Linked DNA regions of Humidesulfovibrio mexicanus. The protein of the gene in region 2 interacts with the protein of the main gene of each other region in a pairwise test. Links are inferred from orthologs where the notes say so. Each region holds a gene or a part of one and is shown on either strand. Other genes may lie near its edges.

What was found. Proteins that work in one complex are often made in the same cells at the same time.
Region 1: the proteins of leuS (region 2) and ligA interact in binary tests that used the Escherichia coli proteins (3 or more experiments, as listed by UniProt). The link is inferred for Humidesulfovibrio mexicanus from one-to-one orthologs.

What each region holds. Positions count from the first base shown.
Region 1 is NZ_FZOC01000001.1:98,612-102,466, reverse strand. Bases 1-3,095 are described here. They hold ligA (NAD-dependent DNA ligase LigA), read left to right. Parts: upstream 1-400; coding sequence 401-2,791; downstream 2,792-3,095. Other genes in these bases: dapB (4-hydroxy-tetrahydrodipicolinate reductase), read left to right, coding at 2,806-3,095; CHB73_RS00580 (potassium channel family protein), read left to right, coding at 1-404. Also shown: more of dapB, read left to right, coding at 3,096-3,597; CHB73_RS00565 (Hpt domain-containing protein), read right to left, coding at 3,672-3,855. UniProt on the Escherichia coli protein: DNA ligase that catalyzes the formation of phosphodiester linkages between 5'-phosphoryl and 3'-hydroxyl groups in double-stranded DNA using NAD as a coenzyme and as the energy source for the reaction.
Region 2 is NZ_FZOC01000001.1:724,208-728,872, reverse strand. The notes cover bases 685-3,827. They hold leuS (leucine--tRNA ligase), read right to left. Parts: upstream 3,440-3,827; coding sequence 929-3,439; downstream 685-928. Other genes in these bases: nusB (transcription antitermination factor NusB), read right to left, coding at 3,473-3,827; lptE (LPS assembly lipoprotein LptE), read right to left, coding at 685-906. In the rest of the region: CHB73_RS03460 (DNA polymerase III subunit delta), read right to left, coding at 1-347; more of lptE, read right to left, coding at 358-684; more of nusB, read right to left, coding at 3,828-4,015; ribH (6,7-dimethyl-8-ribityllumazine synthase), read right to left, coding at 4,099-4,569; CHB73_RS03435 (bifunctional 3,4-dihydroxy-2-butanone-4-phosphate synthase/GTP cyclohydrolase II), read right to left, coding at 4,600-4,665.

The DNA of each region.
Region 1 (3,855 bases), 630 kb from region 2 along the record:
ATCCCAAGATTTCCATCATTGCGCGCGCCAACAACGCCTCGCACATCACCCGGCTGGAGTTCGCCGGGGCCGACCGGGTCGTGCTGCCGCACCTCATCGGCGGGGTGCGCATGGCCCATACCGTGCTACGCCCGACCGTGACGGATTTTCTCGATCTGGCTGTGCGCGGGAATATCGACCTGCAACTGGAGCAGCTCGTCATCACTCCGGGCTCCCGCTACGTGGGCGTCTCACTGATGGATTCGAACATCCGCAAGGACTATGACCTCATTGTGGTCGCCATCAAGCGGGAGGATGGGCAACTGGTGTTCAACCCTGGGCCGAGGGAGGAACTGCGCAGCGGCGACACCCTCATCAGTCTGGGGCGGCCATCGGAACTGCAACGCATCGGAGAGCATTTGTGAGCGAGGGCAAAGCAACGATGCGGGAACGTGTTTTGGAACTGCGCCAGGAGCTGGAGCACCACAATTACAGGTATTATGTGCTCGACAGCCCGGAAATATCCGATGCGGAGTACGACGCAACATTTCGTGAGCTGGCCCGTCTTGAGGGCGAGTACCCGGAGTTCGATGATCCCAATTCCCCGACCCGTCGGGTAGGCGGCACGCCCGCCGAAGGTTTCGAGGCCCACCGGCACGCCTTGCCCATGCTTTCCCTGGACAACGCCATGAATCTGGATGAATGGCGCGAGTTTGCGGAAACCAAGCTGGTGAACGCCTTTCGGGACGCACTGGCCGAGGTCGCCCTTGCGGACATGGAGGCGGCGTTCGGTCGCCCCTTCGTCACAGGGGGCGACCCCAGAAAGGACGTACGCAAGGACCTGGCTTCCAAGGTGCGCGCGCTCATCGGCGCGACCCTGCTTTCCGGGGCTGGCTGGGACGCCCTCTTCGACGGCGTGTTGCGTCTGTGCCCGCGCAGGCCGGGGCAAGGGTCTCATTGGTCGGGCGGTCTTCTCGGACTTCCCGGCTTGGAATCCCACGCCCAAACAGGCCGGAGTCTCCCCGGTTTGCGAGGGATTGCGGCCGAAATCGGCCCGGACCCCATCGCCGCACTGTCCGAGTTCTGGGTTGAGCCCAAGATGGATGGCCTGGCAGGCGAACTTACTTACGAAGATGGCGGTTTCGTTGTAGGCTCCACCCGTGGCGACGGCGAGACTGGCGAGAATGTGACCGCCAATTTGCGCATGGTGCCCAGCGTGCGCGGCAGGCTGCTCGCCACTGGATCGTCCCTGCCGCAGGTGCTTGATGTGCGCGGCGAGGTGGTGATGGCCGTGAAGGATTTCGAGGCTCTCAACGCGGAGCAGGAGCGTGCGGGGCAGAAGCCGTTCGCCAACCCGCGCAACGCCGCTGCGGGTTCAATCCGCCAATTGGACCCGAATGTGGTGGCGTCGCGGCCGCTGCGGTTCATGGCCTATGGCATCGGGCGGACACAGTGGCCCGATGGCGGCGACCCTGGCTGGGGCACACAGGAGCAGATCATGCGCGGCGTGGCGAGCCTGGGGCTGGCCACCGCGCCGGAAGCCAGAGTCTGTACATCGGCGGAGGAGGTTGCGGGTTTCTACCTGGATCTTCAAGCCAGACGGCATCTGCTTCCTTTTGAAATCGATGGCGTTGTCGCCAAGGTGAACCGTGTGGCCGTGCAACGGCTGCTTGGACAGACCGCGCGCGCCCCCCGCTGGGCCCTGGCCTTGAAGTTTCCACCAGAGCAAGTGCCGACCACGCTTTTGGCCATAAACATCCAGGTCGGCCGAACAGGGGTGCTGACCCCCGTGGCGGAGCTTGATCCCGTGCGTGTGGCAGGAGTGGTGGTCTCCAGCGCAACGCTCCACAACGCGAGCCACATTGCCAGGCTTGATGCGCGAGTGGGCGACAGGGTGGTCATCCAACGCGCAGGCGATGTGATCCCGCAGGTTGCCGAGGTGCTTGATCGGAACGCCTCGGAACATCTTTCGCGACCGCCTTTCGCTTTTCCGTCCCTGTGTCCCGTTTGCGGCAGCGAGGTGGTGGCAGAGGACAAAATCACTTACTGTCCCAACCACGCTTGCGCCGCCCGGGTGGTGCTCGGCATCGTCCATTTCGTATCCAAAGCCGGGCTGGACATGGACGGAGTGGGCGAGAGGTGGATCGAGCGGCTGGCTCAGTCCGGTGTGCTGGAATCCCCGGCCGATCTGTTCGACTCTGACCGGATCAACACCGAAAGCCTGCAACGCTTCGAGCGTATGGGCGCAAAGAGCGCGGAGAACTTCGTCAACTCCATCGAACAGGCGCGCACGGGCGCGACCCTGGCCCGCTTCATCGCCGCGCTCGGCATAGAGCAGGTGGGCGAGCAGACGGCAAAGGAATTGGCCCGTCGCTTCAGCGATCTGGACGAACTGGCGGCCGCGGACAAGACGGAGCTTATGCGGCTCAAGGATGTTGGGCCAAAGGTCGCAGAGAGCATTCTCGCCTATTTCGCCAATCCGGGGAACCAGGCCATGCTCCAGCGGTTCAAGACCCTTGGCCTGTGGCCCAAGAGCCAGCCGGGGCAGGCTTCCGGTCTTCCCCTGGAGGGGAAAAGTTTTCTGATTACCGGAAAGATTGCCGCCGACATCCCCCGCAAGAGGGCAGAGCAGTGGCTGGAGAGCCTGGGCGCGACGAAGTCGTCGAGCGTTTCCGCCAGGCTGGACATGCTGGTTGCGGGCGATAAAGCCACGGCGCACAAGGTCGACAAGGCCAGACAGCTTGGCGTGGCGATTCTGGACATCCCGCAATTTTTCGATATGCTCCGCCAACATGGAATAACGACCCCCTAATTTTGGAGGACGCAATGGCCACTGATCTCATCACCGATATCATCGTCATGGGCGGCTGCGGCCGCATGGGCGGCACCCTGGTGCGCATGGCGCAGAACGACCCGGATTTGCACCTCAAGGCCGTCATTGAGCGCGCCGAGCGGCTGGACGAATTGGAGCGCCTTGATTGCCAGCTCTCCGCCGATTTGGACGAGGTGTTGCCACAGTCGCCGCGCGCGGTCGTGGTGGAGTTCACCTCTCCCGAGGCCACGGTTGAGCATGTGGGCGTGTGCAAGCGGCACGGCAACCCCATCGTCATCGGCACCACGGGACTCAAGCCGGACCAGTTGGCGACCATACGGGAGGCAGCGATGGAAACTCCCGTGTTGTTGGCCCCGAACATGAGCCTTGGCGTCAACGTGCTCCTGAAGATTCTGCCCCAGTTGGTGCGCATGCTCGGCCCGGCCTATGACATGGAGATGGTCGAGATTCATCACAGCCGGAAGAAGGACGCGCCCAGCGGAACGGCCCTCAAATTGGCGGAGTGCATGGTTCAGGCTCGCGGATGGGTGTATGACGAGGTCAAGCGCCATAGCCGCGACGGCATTGTGGGCGAGCGGCCGGAAAAGGAAATGGGAGTCATGGCCGTGCGCGGAGGCGATGTCGTGGGCGACCATACGGCCTATTTCTTCGGGCCAGGAGAGCGCATCGAAATCACGCATCGGGCGCATTCACGCGAAAACTTCGCCCAGGGCGCCCTGCGCGCCGCCAAGTGGCTGGCCAGGCAGAAGCCTGGGCGGCTCTACGACATTGGCGACCTTTTGTAGCGCCCTCTTTGCACAGGATCAACGCGCCGGGCTTCCGCTGGAGGTCCGGCGTTTTTCGTGCCTATGCTCAGAAATTACGTTTGCGGAAGTTCGACGCGCATCGCGTCGCACACAGCCTTGGCCGCGCGATCCAGTCGCTCCAAGCGCACTGGCAGCACGTCCGCTTGCGCATCGCGCGCGGCATACTCCACATCACGGCACGCGTCGCACAGGGCGGCCATGCCCATGACCGCTGCGGCCCCCTTCAGGGAATGGGCA
Region 2 (4,665 bases):
TGCTTGGAATCCTTCCAGCGGCCTTCCAGACAGAAGACGGGCAGCACCGTGGACGCCGCAAGGCCGATGGTTTCGTCCAACCGGTCCCACTGCTCGGCCTTAAGGGCGTCGGCCCGGCGCAGCACCAGCACCGTGGGTGTGGAAAAAAGGTTCTGGATGGTCAGCTCGCCCCAGTAGGCCTGGGGAAAGGGTTCGTCGTCGCCCCAGAAGATTTTGCGCGCGGTCCCGCCGCCCATGCCCTCGGCCAGCTTGGCCACCTGCCGACGCAAGAGCTCCGCGTCTGGACAGATGAGGACGCGGTGTCCCCTGCGGGCTGTTCGCTGGGTATTGGGCTGGGCCGGAGACATGGCCTGGCTCCTAGTAGTTTTCGGTCATGAGGTCGGCCATGCGCCGCATGAGCAGGTCGGTGACGCGCTGGTCCGCGCCGTCGGCGTCGCCGGGGTAGTAGGATTCGTCCTGGGTGATCTCCCCGGAGTCCCAGATGACCGAGCCGTCCGTGGCGCGCGTGACGCGGAACACCACCACGATGCCCGCGCTGAGCTTCACGGACTGGTCCGCCTCGCCGGACACGGCGGTGGAGCGCGTGTACTTCTTGATCGTGATGGTGAGCAGGCTGGTGGCCTTGGATTTGTCGGTCCAGGTCACCAGGCGGCGGCGGTTGAATTCGTCGCGCAGAAGCGAGCGCAGGCGCGGCTCAAGCCAGGCCTCGGTGGTGGGGTTCTCTACGCGCACCAGGGCCATCTGCCGGTATTCCGGGGCCAGACGGGAGGAGGGATCCTCGCCGTCGGCCGAAGCCTGGCCCGTGAAACGGTAGCCGCACCCGCCAAGGACCAGCGCCAGGGCAAGCAGCAGCAACGCCAGCGAGGGCGGAAACGCCGAAGCGCTGCGGAGCGGAACAGTGCGCATGAGGGGCCTCCCGTGGCGTGCGCTAGCCCGCCACCACGTTCACCAGCTTGCCCGGCACCACGATGAGCTTTTTGATGCTCTTGCCTTCAAGGTGCCTGAGGACGTTCTCGTGGGTCATGGCGAACTGGCGCACGGCTTCCTGGTCGGCGTCGGCGGCCACGTTGAGCCTGCCGCGCACCTTGCCGTTCACCTGCACCACCAGCTCGATCTCGTCCTTCACCAGGGCGGACGGATCGTGCTCGGGCCAGGGCGTGGTGGCCAGCTGGCCCTTTTGCCCCATGTTGGCCCACAGCTCCTCGCACAGGTGCGGGGTGACGGGCGAGAGCAGGACGAGCACCGTGGCCAGGGCCGAAGACAGCGCCTCCGGTCCGCCGGGAGCGTCCTTGAGGACGTCCTTTGCGGCGTACATTTCGTTCACCAGTTCCATGAGCGCGGCGATGGCCGTATTGAACTGGAACTTGTTCTCCATGTCGCGGGTGACGCGGCGCGCGGTGTCGTGCTCCTTGCGGCGCAGGTCCTTGACCGGGCCGGCCGGTTCGCCGCCCAGGGCGGAGACCGGGGCGCAGGGGGGCACGGCCTTGAGGGCTCCCGCATCGGAGAGGTCCTCGGCCAGGCGCCACACGCGGTTCAGGAAGCGGAAGGCCCCCTCGATGCCCGCGTCGCTCCACTCCAGGTCCTTTTCCGGCGGCGAGGCGAAGAGGATGAACAGCCTGGTGGCGTCGGCCCCGTATTTTCCGATCATGGAATTGGGGTCCACCACATTGCCCTTGCTCTTGCTCATCTTGGAGCCGTCTTTGAGCACCATGCCCTGGGTGAGCAGGTTCTTGAAGGGCTCGGCCTGGTCGGTGTAGCCCAGGTCGCGCAGCACCTTCACGAAGAAGCGGGAGTAGAGCAGGTGCAGGATGGCGTGCTCGATGCCGCCGATGTACAGGTCCACCGGGGTCCAGTATTTCAGCGCGGCGGGGTCGAAGGGCGCATCCTCGTTGCGGGCGCTTGTGTAGCGCAGGAAATACCAGCTGGACTCCATGAAGGTGTCGAAGGTGTCGGTCTCGCGCCGGGCCTTTGCGCCGCACTTGGGGCAGGCCACGTTGACGAAGGAGTCGAGCAGGGGCAGGGGGGAGCGGCCGTCTTCGCGCACCTGCGCGTCCTCGGGCAGGCGCACGGGGAGATCCTTCTCCGGCACGGGAACCAGGCCGCAGGACGGGCAATGCACCACCGGAATGGGCGCGCCCCAGAAGCGCTGGCGCGAAATGCCCCAGTCGCGCAGGCGATAGTTCACCGTGGGCTTGCCCAGGCCGGAGGCGCCCAGGTGCTCCACGATGGCCTTCTTGGCCTCCTCGTTGGGCATCCCGTCGAACCGCCCGGAGTTCACCAGCACGCCGGGCGCGCTGTAGGCCTCGGTCATGGACGCGGGGTCAAGAACCGCATCCTTGGGCTGGATGACCACCTGCATGGGCAGCGCGTACTTGCGGGCGAATTCGAAGTCGCGCTGGTCGTGCGCGGGCACGGCCATCACCGCGCCTGTGCCGTAGCCCATGAGCACGAAGTTGGCCACGTGGATGGGCATTTCCCGGCCGGTAAGGGGGTTTATGCAGTACGCGCCCGTGAAGACGCCTTCCTTCTCCAGGTCGTCGGCCCCGCGCTTGATGCGGTCCATGTTGGCCACATCGCGGCAAAAGGCGCGCACCTGGTCGGCCTTGTCGTAGCCCGCGATGAGCTGCTCCACCAGGGGGTGCTCGGCGGCCAGGCTCATGAAGGTGGCCCCGCACAGGGTGTCCGGCCGGGTGGTGAACACGGTTATGCCCAGGTCGCGGCCCTTGACCTGGAAGGTGAGCTCCGCGCCGATGCTCTTGCCGATCCAGTTCTGCTGCATGGTGAGCACGCGGTCGGGCCAGCCGCCTTCCAAAAGCTTCAGGTCCTCGATGAGCTCCTCGGCATAGGCGGTGATCTTGAAGAACCACTGCTCCAGCTGCTTCTGCTCAACTTCGCTGTCGCAGCGCCAGCAGCGGCCTTCCTCCACCTGTTCGTTGGCCAGCACGGTCTTGCAGCTCTCGCACCAGTTCACCGGGGAGTTTTTGCGGTAGGCCAGGCCCTTTTCCAGCATCTGCAGGAAAAAGCGCTGCTCCCACTTGTAGTATTCGGGGCGGCAGGTGGCCAGCTCGCGCCGCCAGTCGTAGGAGTAGCCAAGGCGCTTGAGCTGCGCGCGCATGTCCTTGATGTTCTGGTAGGTCCAGGCGGCGGGATGCGTCTTGTTCTTTATGGCGGCGTTTTCGGCGGGCAGGCCGAAGGCGTCCCAACCCATGGGGTGCAGCACGTTCATGCCGCGCATTCGCTTGTAGCGGGCCACCACGTCGGCGATGGAGTAGTTGCGCACATGGCCCATGTGGATTTTGCCGGAGGGATAGGGGAACATCTCCAGCACGTAGAACTTGGGCTTGGCCTCGTCGGCCTCGACCTCGAAGCAGCGGGACTCGTTCCAGTTCTGCTGCCACTTGCCTTCAACCCGCTGCGGATCGTATTTGCCGAAACCCATGGTGCGTCTGCCTCCCCGTGCTCTCGTGCGGCGCTATTTCTGCGCGCCGGTCTTGCGCGCGTCCGCGCCGCCGCACTGCTGCGGCTCAATCTTCTTGTCGATGCTCTTGCCCAGGTCGCCGAAGCGGCCCTGATCCACGGCGCGGGCCACGGCGTCCAGGATGCCGTTGACGAAGGCGCGCGAGTTTTCGTCGCCAAAGCCCTTGGCCAGCTCTATGGCCTCGTTGATGGCCACCTTGAGCGGAATGTCCTGCCGGTGCAGGATCTCGAAGAGCGCCAAGCGCAGGATGGCCAGCTCCACTTTGCCGATGCGGCTGATCTTCCAATGGTCGGAATGCTTGCCGATGACCTTGTCGATGTCGTCCAGGTGCTCGGTGATGCCCATGAACAGCTGCGAGGCGAACGTGACGGCATCGGGATTCTCGCAGTCCATGACGGCGGGATTGTCGGCGAAGGTGCGCCGGAGCGAGCCCTGGTCGTTTTTGAAGTGCGGGTTGAAGGCCAACCCGAAGAGCACCTGGAAGGCCAGGGTGCGTCCCTGCCTGCGGGCGCCTTTGCGCGTATCGGTTGTCGTCACCAGTGGCTCCTGAGGGCGGGGGCGCAGCCCCGTCCCGGTTCATGAAATGCGCCCGCGGGTTTGGTCCCGGCGGGCCGCGGCGATTAGATCTGGGCCGCCACGCGGGCGGTTTCGAGCATGGCCATGGCCGCGTCCACGCCCTTGTTGCCGGCCTTGCTGCCCGCACGTTCGATGGCCTGCTCGATGTTCTCGGTGGTGAGCACCCCGAAGCCCAGCGGCATGGCGTGCTCAATGCTTACCGCGGCCAGGCCCTTGGCGCATTCGTTCACCACCACGTCGAAGTGGGGGGTGGCCCCGCGGATCACCGCGCCCACGCAAACGATGCCGTCGTACTTGCCGCTTTGCGCCAGCTTCTTGGCGATGAGCGGCATCTCGAAGGCTCCGGGGATCTTGACGATGGTCAGGTCTTCGCGGCTGGCCCCGTGGCGGGTGAGCGCGTCCACCGCGCCGCCCACGAGCTTGTCCACGATGAAGTCGTTGAAGCGGCTGGCCACGATGGCCACCTTCAGCCCCTTGGCGTCAAGCTGTCCCTCGATGGTCTTGATGTGCGGCATGAGAGTCCTCCGTGGCGGAAATGGTGACGGCTATTTTTCGGTTTCGCCCAGATTGAGCAGATGGCCCATCTTCTCTTTCTTGGTCATGAGGTAGCG